DNA from 2 places in the Mesorhizobium sp. M0174 genome. Region 1 is predicted to be linked to the other one. Evidence: predicted binding sites of a transcription regulator. Region 1 holds the regulator's gene; the other holds the start of a gene.
What was found. The regulator LexA, encoded in region 1, represses DNA repair genes until DNA is damaged. The targets are predictions, from matches to a motif close to TGTTCNNNNTGTGTTCNG.
Positions count from the first base shown of each region.

Region 1 (5,429 bases):
TGTAGTTGACGTGATTGACCAGCACCACGGCGGTGCGATCGTCGATCAGCTCCTCGATGGTCGGCGCGTCGACCCCCGAGAGGCGCAGCAGCGCATCTTTTCGCGTCGAAACCACACCCTCAGCCATGTAGAGGTCTGTCGGAAAACTATCGCCCTCGGCGACGATGGCCTGCCGCTCCGGTCGCATGGCCATGGCCGCGTGCAGCAGCTTGTAGATGTTGACCGACGTCGTGTCGCAGACCACCGTCTGGCCGACCGCGGCACCGATCAGGCGCCCGAGCTGGTCGCCAAGTTCAAGCGGCATGTTGAACCAGCGGGCCGTGTTCCATGCGCGGATGAGATCATGCGACCATTCTTCGGTCGCGGCCTTGCGCAATTCATCGAAGGCGGCACGTGAAGCAGCTCCTAGCGAATTGCCGTCGAGATAGATCACTCCTTGCGGCAACACAAAGCGGTCGCGCATCGCGCGCAGCGGATCCGCGGCATCCATCGCCTTTACGGCCACGAGATCGGGAATTCCCGTCATGATTTGCCTGCTCCCTCAAAAAATCCAACGCAACGCCGGACACGCATCAACTGTTCTTCCATTACCGGGTAGCGCGTAGCAAGGCTCCACCGGCGAGAAGCAGCCTGACCAGGCGGTGGAAACCTGGAGTTAGCCCGAGGTTGGCGTTTTGAGTTCGTTTCGTTCACGGTGCATTGACCAAACCGCACAGTCGATACGGGTTCAATTCCGTGCCCTTTGCCGACCGACGGCCGATGCCAGTGCCGCCTTCAAGGAGGCCAGAACGGCGCAAACGAAAGCAGAATCAAGGGGATGAGGCTCGCGGCGGTGAAAATACGGTACGCCGGTAGGGGACGTCGTTTGTTTCCCGAGCCTTAACGCATTCATTAAACTTTAAACAGTTGCGGAACACAACTGGAACAGATAGTGTCTGTTCTGGGTTTGTTTTCTGATTCTGTTGGGGGTCGCTATGCTGACACGCAAACAACACGAACTGCTTATGTTCATCCACGAAAGGTTGAAGGAAAGCGGTATCCCACCTTCCTTCGACGAGATGAAGGAAGCGCTCGACCTGGCTTCCAAATCCGGAATCCACCGACTGATTACGGCGCTGGAGGAGCGCGGCTTCATTCGCCGTTTGCCCAACCGGGCCCGTGCGCTGGAGGTACTACGCCTGCCTGACTCGATCGCCCCCGGCCTCAATGCGGCACGCAAGTTCTCGCCGAGTGTCATCCAGGGCAGTCTTGGGCAAGGTGCCCCTCGGCAGGGCAAGCCCACATCGTCGCGCGTCCCTGCAGCCGGCAATGACGACGATGTCGTCGCCGCCGTTTCGATCCCGGTAATGGGCCGCATCGCCGCCGGTGTGCCGATCGATGCTATCCAGCACCAGACGCATTCGATTTCGGTGCCGCCGGATATGATCATGGGCGGCGAGCATTATGCGCTCGAGGTCAAAGGCGATTCGATGATCGAGGCTGGCATTTTCGACGGCGACACGGTGATCATCCGCAACGCCGATACGGCGAGCCCCGGTGAGATCGTGGTGGCCTTGGTCGACGAGGAGGAAGCGACGCTGAAGCGGTTCCGCCGCAAGGGCGCCTCGATCGCCCTGGAGGCCGCCAATCCGGCCTACGAGACGCGCATCTTCGGACCAGACAGGGTCAAGGTGCAGGGCAAGCTCGTTGGGCTGATCCGCCGCTACTGAGTTGCGCCCTTGGTGCCGGCTTTTGGATTGTCGGCTCTGCGGTATGGCGGCAGGCCGCGCGCCGCGCGTGAAAATTTCCGCTGCACGTGCCAGGGCCGGTATGATTTTTCGACGGCGAAGCGGATTTCGGCGCGTGTTGCCGCTTGTGGATCGAAATAGACGGCCGCACTTCCCGCGCGCGCCAGTTGCCGTTTGGTGACGACGAGGACCAGCCGGTCGTAGTAGCAGGGATTATGGGCGGTGGCGTCGTCGATGACGATCAAGCTGGCGAAGGCGCAGGCTGGCCGTGCGGTATCGCGGTCCTTGGCTTGCGCAATGATCGCGCCGGATGGATGCCTGGCGAGGCAGAGACCGTCCGTGCAAATGAACGGCATGCCCGGCGGTAGGTCGGCCGGATCGGCAATGTCGAATTGCGGATCGTTCTTTCCAGGTGTTTCCGGCGCGACGATAGCCTCTGATGTGAGCGCGCGTTTCCAGTTGTCGATCGTGAACTCATTCGGGCGTGCCCGGTTGACGGCGAGCTCACCGCTGCCGATCGGCAGCGCGACCAGCCGTGCGTCCTCCGAGATCAATACGTCGGGTACGCGCGTCTGCGTTGTCGTTAGCAAGCCGGCGAGCGCAAAAGGAAGTGCCGCGAGCCGCAACCAGGTCGTCGCCATGCTGGCAATGACGAGGGCGATCGTCACCAAAAGGACAGATCTCAGCGAAATCAGTCCGACCGCATCGATCGGCGAGCGCTCGGAGATCCACCCGGACAGGGCGATCATCGCCGTCAGCCCTTTGCCCATCACGTATAGGAAAGGCCCATCCGCGCCGAACGGCATCGCCAGCGCACTGAGGACGGCGAAGGGCATGACGACCAGTGAGACGATGGGCATGATGGCCAGATTGGCGAACAGGCTGAGCGGCGCCACGCGCTGGAAATGCCATATGGCGAAAAGCGCCGTGGCGCTCCCTGCAATGATCGAGGTCATCGCCAGGCCGCCCATGCCCAGCAGGACCTTTCGCGTGGCGAGGCGTAGCGGCGACCGCCGCGGCGGCGGCGTGGTGGCCCTGCCGGCGCGGTAGTCGGACCAGCCGGCATAGGCGCCGACAAGGGCCGCCGTCGCGGCGAAGGACATCTGGAAGCTCGGACCGACCACCTCGTGCGGCGACACCACGATGACCGCGATGGCCGAGATCGCCAGGTTGCGCATGGTGAGCGCGGCCCGGTCGAACAGCACGGCGATAAGCATCACCGCCAGCATGATGAAGCTGCGTTCGGCCGCTACCACAATGCCGGAAAAGACGAGGTAGGCCGCAATCGAAAAAAGCGCGGCGGCTGCGGCATATTTCTTGACCGGCCGTCGCGATGAGAAGTCGGGAAACAGCGCAAAGGCGCCGCGTAGCAGCGCCATGATGGTGCCGGCGACCAACGCCATATGCAGCCCCGAGATGGAGATGATGTGGTAGATGCCTGTACGCCGCATCGCTTCGTTGATCTCCTCGGGAATGCCGGCGCGCACGCCAACGATCAGCGCAGCAGCAATCTCGCCCTCGGCGCCGCCGATGCGGCTGCGGATATGGTCGGCGATGGATTCGCGCGCGTCTTCGATCGCGGAAGAAAGCCGCGCGGCAAGCGGCATGCTGCCCGAAGCCACGACTTTCGGATTGCCGAGAAAGAAGCCGCTGCCGCCGATACCGGCGAAATAGCTGTCGAAGGAGAAATCATAGCTGTCGGGCCGCACCGGGCCGGTCGGCGGCAGCAGCCGCACATAGCCGGTGATCTCGGAACCAGCGGCCAGCTCAGCCGGTATCTTCATCGCCGAAATGCGGACCCGTTCCGGCATGTAGCGCAGCGTCGGCCTGGCGGTTGAGATCACATCGATTGTCAGTCTGATGCGGCCGCTCGCCATGGGCTCGTACGATACGACACGACCCGTCAGCCGCGTCGAGATTTCGGAACCGAGCATATGCGTCCCGACACGCCAGGTCTCGAACTTGGCGGCAAGCACGCCAAGCGCGCAGAGCAGCGCCACCATGAAGCACAGGCGGGTCCTGGGCCATGACCGCGAGATGACGGCACAAAGGGCCGCGAGGAGCACGATTGCGATCGGCTGCGGAAAGGCCGGCTCCACCGACAGCGCGAAATATACGACCACCCCGCATGCGAGGAACACCGGCACCAGCAGGAAGGCGACGCCACGGTCGAGTTCCAGGCCGGCTGCCGAGGTTACGCTGTTGCGGATGCGGGATGGTGACGGGAGGCGGAAACGCCGGCGTAGGCGCACGATGGGCTCGGACGCAGGCACCGGAACCGTTGCTGGGTCGCTGGCCGGCAGCGACGGAGCATCGAAGCGCGGAGCGGGCAGCAATGCCGATACCGGCAGGGCAGGCGGGGGAGCGGCAAACAGCAAGCGTTCGCTGACGCCGCTACCAGCGTCCTCGCCCTCGCCCGCACCACGGCCTCGCACAGCCATCGGGTCTGCCTCTTGCGCCCTCGACCTCCTATGCTACATGAACGCGCAACGCGCGAAAGTCCGCAAACCCACTTCCTTGGCCCGCCTGAGAGTTCCATGCCCGATAAGGTCGTCACCCGTTTTGCCCCCTCGCCCACCGGTTATCTGCATATTGGCGGCGCGCGCACGGCGCTGTTCAACTGGCTGTATGCCAAGCACACAGGCGGCACGATGCTGCTGCGCATCGAAGACACCGACCGCGAGCGCTCCACCGATGCGGCAACCGCAGCCATTCTCGACGGGCTTTCCTGGCTTGGCCTGACATGGGACGGTGAGCCGGTGTCGCAGTTCGAGCGTGCGCCGCGCCATCGCGAGGTGGCCGAGGAGCTGGTGCGCGTGGGCAAGGCCTATTACTGCTACGCGACGCCGGCGGAGCTGGAGGCGATGCGCGAGGCAGCGCGAGCCAAGGGGCTTCCGCCCCGCTATGATGGACGCTGGCGCGACCGCGACCCGTCGGAGGCGCCGCCCGGCGCCAAGGGGGCGATCCGCATCAAGGCGTCGACAGACGGCGAGACGGTGGTGCATGACCGCGTCCAGGGCGACGTGCGCTTTCCCAACAAGGATCTCGACGATTTCATTATTCTGCGCTCGGATGGCAATCCCACCTACATGCATGCCGTCGTCGTCGACGATCACGACATGGGCATCACCCACATCATCCGCGGCGACGATCATTTGACCAACGCGGCACGCCAGACCGTAATCTATCAGGCCATGGGCTGGGAGGTGCCGTCGATGTCGCATATCCCGCTGATCCACGGTGCCGACGGCGCCAAGCTGTCGAAGCGGCACGGTGCGCTTGGCGTCGAAGCCTATCGCGCTATGGGCTACCTGCCGGAGGCGCTGCTCAACTATCTGGCGAGGCTTGGCTGGAGCCACGGCGACGATGAGATCATGTCGATCGCCGACATGATTGCATGGTTCGACATTGGCGACGTCAACAAGGGCGCCGCCCGTTTCGACTTCGCCAAGCTCGAGGCGCTTAACGGCGTGCATATGCGCCGGATGAACGACGCGGCGCTGCTCGACATCTTCATCGCCACTCTGCCCTATCTTGAAGGCGGCCCGGCAATCGCCGCGCGCCTCGACGACAGACGCAGGGCGCAACTGCTTGCCGCTTTGCCGGGCCTGAAGGAGCGCGCCAAGACGCTGGTCGAACTTGTTGAAGGGGCTGCATTCCTTTTCGTCGAGCGGCCGCTGCCGGTCGACGAGAAGGCGGCGG
Region 1 is NZ_JAMYTB010000006.1:183,422-188,850, reverse strand. It holds partial or broken gene kynU (kynureninase) at 1-526, opposite strand, end outside; gene lexA (transcriptional repressor LexA) at 975-1,709, shown strand; gene NKJ13_RS15035 (ComEC/Rec2 family competence protein) at 1,703-4,168, opposite strand; gene gltX (glutamate--tRNA ligase) at 4,265-5,429, shown strand, end outside.

Region 2 (5,429 bases), on a different contig from region 1:
TGAGCGGCAGGGCGCGGGCAAGTTTCATAAACGGCTTCATCCACCAGGCTTGGGCGATGGTGTAGTCGATGGCAAACACCGGCTCCTCATCCGTCAGCGTCAGAGCCAGCGGACCGTCGAGGAAGCTGACATGATTGAGCGCCAGGATTGGTGCCGGGCCCGCCGCCTTGAGGTTCTCCAGCCCCTCCACCTCCAGACGATGGAAGGCTCGGAACAGGATGGAAACGAAGTCGCGGAAGGCATTTGTCGGCAGGTATCTCAGCATCAGCCAGGCGGCGACTACGTTGAGTGCGGCGAGGCCGAACAGGATCCCTCCAGTGGAGACGCCGGCTGCCTGAATCGCGGCGACGACTATGCCACCTAACGTCATGAAGCCTGCATTGACGATGCTCACGGCGGCGACGACGCGAGCGCGGCGCGTTTCGGGCGCCCAGGCTTGCACTGCGGCGAAGGTCGGCACCACAAGAAAGGCGCTGGCAATAGCCATTCCCGCAAGGTCGATCGCAACATGGACCGTGTTTGGCCGGGCGAAGAATGTTGCGAGCGTTTCGGCCCTGAGCGAGGGCTGCGTGCTCCAGATGGTCCAGGCCAGGTCCAAGCCGAACAGCGCCATCAACGCCGTGCCAACCGGGGCCGGCAAGAGCACGATGCGGCCCTGCGACATCCATGCGGCTATAGCAGAGCCAATGGCGATCGAGACGGCGAACACCGCGAGATAGGCGGTGACAGCGATCTCTCCGCCACCGAGCGAATCCTTCACCAACGTAGGCAGGATCGAAAGGACGATGGCCCCGATCAGCCAGAACCACGACGTCATCAGTCCGGCGCGCCAGATCCGCTTGTCGGCACGCAGGCCGTTCAGCTGTCGCCACGTCGAGCGAAAGATGTTTTTGTCGATGACTAGGCCGGGAGCCGCAAGACCGGTCGACGGGATGTAGCGGCTGACAAGCCAACAGGCGACGGCAAGGATCATCATGATCGGCCCGAACACCGAGACGCCTATGCCATCGGCCGAGACGACGCCTCCGGCGATAGTGCCGCCGAGGATGGCGGCGAAGGTTGCCGATTCGATCCAGGCATTGGCGCGAGGCAATTCCTTGCGCTCGAGATGATCCGGCAGGATGCCGTACTTGATCGGTCCGAACAGTGCCGAGATGACGCCGAACATGAGCAACGCGATCATCAGCACCGGGATCGACGCCAGCGCGATTCCAACGACAGCGACAGCCGCAGCGGCGATCTCGGCGAATTTCAGCCGACGGGCGATTAGGGCCTTGTCGAACCGGTCGGCGATCTCGCCACCAAGGGCGGACAAGAGCAGGAAGGGAGCCATGAATACCGCTCCCGCCAGCGTGACCAGTGATGCCGCCTTGTCGGCCGCCAGGGTGAACAGAATAAGGAACACCAGCGTGTTTTTGAGGAAATTGTCGTTGAAGGCGGACAGGAACTGCGTCCAGAAGAGAGGCGCAAAGCGCCGTGACCTCATCAAATGACTGTTCGTGTCGTCGTTCGAGGCGATTTCCATTGCGGCGGCTTCCTTTGGGCAAGACCGTTGAAGATCGAGGTCGTATCGATCAGCGGTCTTGCACGGTTTGAGCTTTTGTAGTGGCAACCCGGTTACACTTCGTTACTGCGGCTCCCACCCATCAGCCACTTTGGGTTTGGATCTTCCAGCCGGTTCATGAAGCGGCTTGCCTCTCCCGCGTCTCGCATTCTTGGCGATGGTGATCGAGGTATGCACGAGCCTGGTCGCGGCCATCGGAACCCCTTGGCGACAAAGCTTGCTCCATGAAATTGATGCCGCCCTCATTATCGGAGCGGCGATAGGGAAATTGGCATGGTGAATGTCTGCAGGCGCTTGGACCCTTGGGAGGCATAGCTGTTGGATGTCATGGATATTGTCTTTTGGTTTCAGGGTGAGGTTGCGCCGGCGTTGGTCTGTTTCCAGCCCGGATACCCGCCACCCTCTCCGAGCGGATCGCAGAACGGCGCCGCCAATCTGAGCACTGCCATATCCGCCTAATTTTCCACTGCCGAATGGACGATGAAACGCGCAAGCGAGTTTCCGGATCGGAAGGCATGCGTTGGGTTGCCCACACGATGCAGAGGCGCTGCTATGTTGGCGCGACACGCTCGACGGCAGGTGCGGACGGCACAAGAATTTTCGAGAGGCCCGTGGTGACTGGAGATTGCGCTGGTCAGTATCAGGGGCGCCGGCAGCACCTGCAAGGGCAACGTCATACCGGAGAATGGAGGTTGCGCTGGGAGGCTGTTGCTTCGGCTACCAACTCAAGGTGATTGTCTGCGAGAGTTCGGCGATGTCGCCATAGATCATCGAACCTGGGACGAGAAAACATTTATCACCGAGGACTTCGAAGACTGAGCTCGACGCGGTGCAAACCGGCAGGTTCTTCGAATTGGCGTACGTGCCCAGGGTCGCGGTTTCGACCTTACGGTCCTTGGCTTCGGCACAGCCGACACTGTTCGCGAGGATTGCGATGGCAATGAGAGTCCTCTTGCTCATATTTTGCCCCTGGAGCCAGCACTTGTCGGGTAAGTCGCGCGATGCATCAAAGTAGCACCGGCCCACGATCGGCTTCATCCATCGATTGGAGGAAGCGGGCTCATCCATACTTAGCGATATCTTGAGTGAGGCGCCGAGCGGCCTAGCTGTGCGATTGGCCCACGCCGCACGGTGGCGGAACAAATCATGATCATTCTCATTGTGGTGATCATCAAGGGAGATTGAGCATGGTCGACCGGCACAACCCAAAAATCGAGGCGTCGGCAAATGTCGAAAAGGACCCGGAAGATTGGGTCAGCGGAGACGATCCAATGACCCCCGCACAAGCGTCCTATTTGAAAACTCTGGCCGAACAGGCCGACGAGCCTGACGCCTATGCTGACGGCCTTAGCAAGGCGGAAGCTTCTAAACGCATTGATGCGCTGCGGGAGAAGTTGGGCCTGTAGCGTCCTCTCGTGGCTTTTCCTCTCCAGAGAAGGACAGCCGATCGGCTCGGATTGGGACAGTTTTGCTGCAGTTGTGACCCGCGCAATTGATATTTCTGAATTCCGCGCGTTGCTGCTGGACTCGGGATCGAGACGACAAACGGCGGATGGGAGCGGCTTCTAGCCTAGCAGCCCGGCAAGACCTCGCGCCCACCGGTCCAATCCTGCTGTCGAAACAGATCAGGACGTCCCGATGAGGGCGATGGTCACCAGAGACACAAAAAGGACAAGGGCGATTGCAGCGCCCCAGAAGAGAACTTTTTCGGTGCCGCGTTGCTCTTCCTCGCGAGATATGTCTTTCGCCATTGCTTGCGTCCTTTGCGAAGGTCAACGACTTAGCAACGTGCCGCGCCAAGGCTGAGTTCCGGCAACTATCTTGCCCCTGAGGAAAGTTCTCGGAATCAAGCGTCGTATTGTCCAACCGTCGGTTGGTGGACGTATTGCAGCCGATTAATCTAAAATCCCTGTGATCCGCGCGCACAGGGCGTGCCCGACCCCGAGCCCCCGCCCGGTGCAATAGCGCTTGATCGGCCCCGCCGCATCAAACTGTGCGGCGGGCTTTTTTACTCATGCGATGGAACACCGGCGCGCAGGGAAAGGTCTGCCCTGGCAGCAAACTCTTTCCCTTATATTTTTTGCTGCCGGATCGGATAGCTTCGATCGGCCCGCGTCGTTCTTTTCCTCCGGCGACGCGGGCTCGCCGTCCTCGCTACCGGTAGAGCAGCCACAGAACAAACGAAAGCACGATGCTGATAAGAATCCCGGTGCCGATCGGAGCATAAAACGTGAAGTTCTCACGTTGGATCACGACGTCACCGGGCAATCTGCCCAGACCGACCCGCGACAACCAGGGCCACAACAGGCCTATGGCAACTACGATCGAACCAACGACAATGAGAGTTCTGGACATGAGGGATCCGGCCGGGAATATAGTGAGTCCCTTGGCTGGGCTCATTTTCATTGCTGTTTTGCTGTCGTTGCGCCTCAATTTCTTTTGGTTTTTTATTGTCAATCTTCGCCGTCTCATTGTCGGCATCGACGACTGCGCGAAGCAATTCGTCCATCTTGGCGTGCACAGCCTGAGTATCGCGGTGCTCGGCGAGCTGGATGAACAGCGTCATAGCCCAGATCGCCAGTGTGGCAACACCATGCCAGTCAAAGCCATTTTGGCCTGGGCACGGCCTGCACTGCTTCAGATGCTCAGAGGCGTCTGTGTATCATCACCAATGCGTCCAAATGCCGTTCTCCTCGTTGACAGTCGCCGAGAATACACCAGTTTGATCTGAAGGCACGTCGCAGGTTGGCGCCCGCAAGCACCTGAAGCCGGCGATTATTTTGATGAAAGACGGTCGAGGACAACTCCGGATGGACGCGTGCCGTCGCAGCGACCAAATTGCAGTGTCGCCGGACCTCGCCAGAACGTGTCCATCTTTCTCCGGCTCGCGCGTTAGAGGATGCCAGATCGCCGGCTCTATCCTGGTGGCGAGCAGCAGACGTGCGCAATGGCCGGGGGCTCACAGTTTCACCCAGCTGCTGGTGATGAATGAGGTGAGGCCCGCCGCGCCTCGTTGTGGGTCGGCTGGAGGATGTGCTCGCCAGAGCAGGCTTGACAGTTCTGCTGGAGGGGGCGGGTTTGTCCGCCTCTGTTCACGGGTATGTGCTCGAAGGTCAGATTGTTCGAGCTCGTCGATGACCGGGTCGTTGTTCGCCTGCCTGCATGATTTCGGGACAATCTGGGGGCAGGCGTTCAAGGCAGACGTGAGTTCTCGTGGCCGAAGATGGCGGCGGCGGCCGACATTGGCTGTTCAATCTGTTCCGATGGATGCAAATCGGTCGGGTGACGGTTGAACCAATGACGCTGGAGATCACAGTCGGACCGCCGCGTCTGGCGATTAACCAGGGACGCAGCTTCCTTGTCACCGAACCGGATGGCCAGATCGCCTGGCCCACTTATAACGGCTTATATGCGTCTGACACACGCCTGATATCCAGCTGGCAGATCTTTGCCAATGGGCAAGCATGGAACCTCCTCAATTCCGGAAACATCGCCTACTTCGCCGCCAAGATCTATCTGGTCAATCAGGAGTTCGCGACCGAAACGAACCATGTGCCAGCAGGCAGCCTGGGGCTGGTAATCGGCCGCGCCTTGGATGGGGGGCTGCATGAGGACTTTGAACTCGTAAACCACGGGCAAATGCCAGTGCGCTTCAATTTGGAAGTTGCCATGCGCAGCGACTTTGCCGATCTTTTCGAAGTCAAGGCCGACGCAATCATTCGCCGCGGACGTATTACCACGGAATGGCTGTCCAGAGCGGCGAGCCTTCGTACCTCCTACGTGAATCGAGACTTCAAGCGAGACGTCATTGTCAAGGTCCGCCGAATGGCCTCAAAGCCCGTCTATGCCAATGGCCGGATCAGCT
Region 2 is NZ_JAMYTB010000014.1:40,658-46,086, forward strand. It holds gene NKJ13_RS23045 (acyl-[ACP]--phospholipid O-acyltransferase) at 1-1,525, opposite strand, end outside; gene NKJ13_RS23050 (hypothetical protein) at 2,282-2,524, opposite strand; gene NKJ13_RS23055 (DUF3072 domain-containing protein) at 2,752-2,970, shown strand; gene NKJ13_RS23060 (hypothetical protein) at 3,190-3,315, opposite strand; gene NKJ13_RS23065 (DUF2905 domain-containing protein) at 3,719-3,919, opposite strand; gene NKJ13_RS23070 (low affinity iron permease family protein) at 3,822-4,130, opposite strand; gene NKJ13_RS23075 (amylo-alpha-1,6-glucosidase) at 4,778-5,429, shown strand, end outside.
Region 2: NKJ13_RS23055 (DUF3072 domain-containing protein) is a predicted target of LexA. The motif match lies at 2,700-2,717, and genes of this name have one in related genera.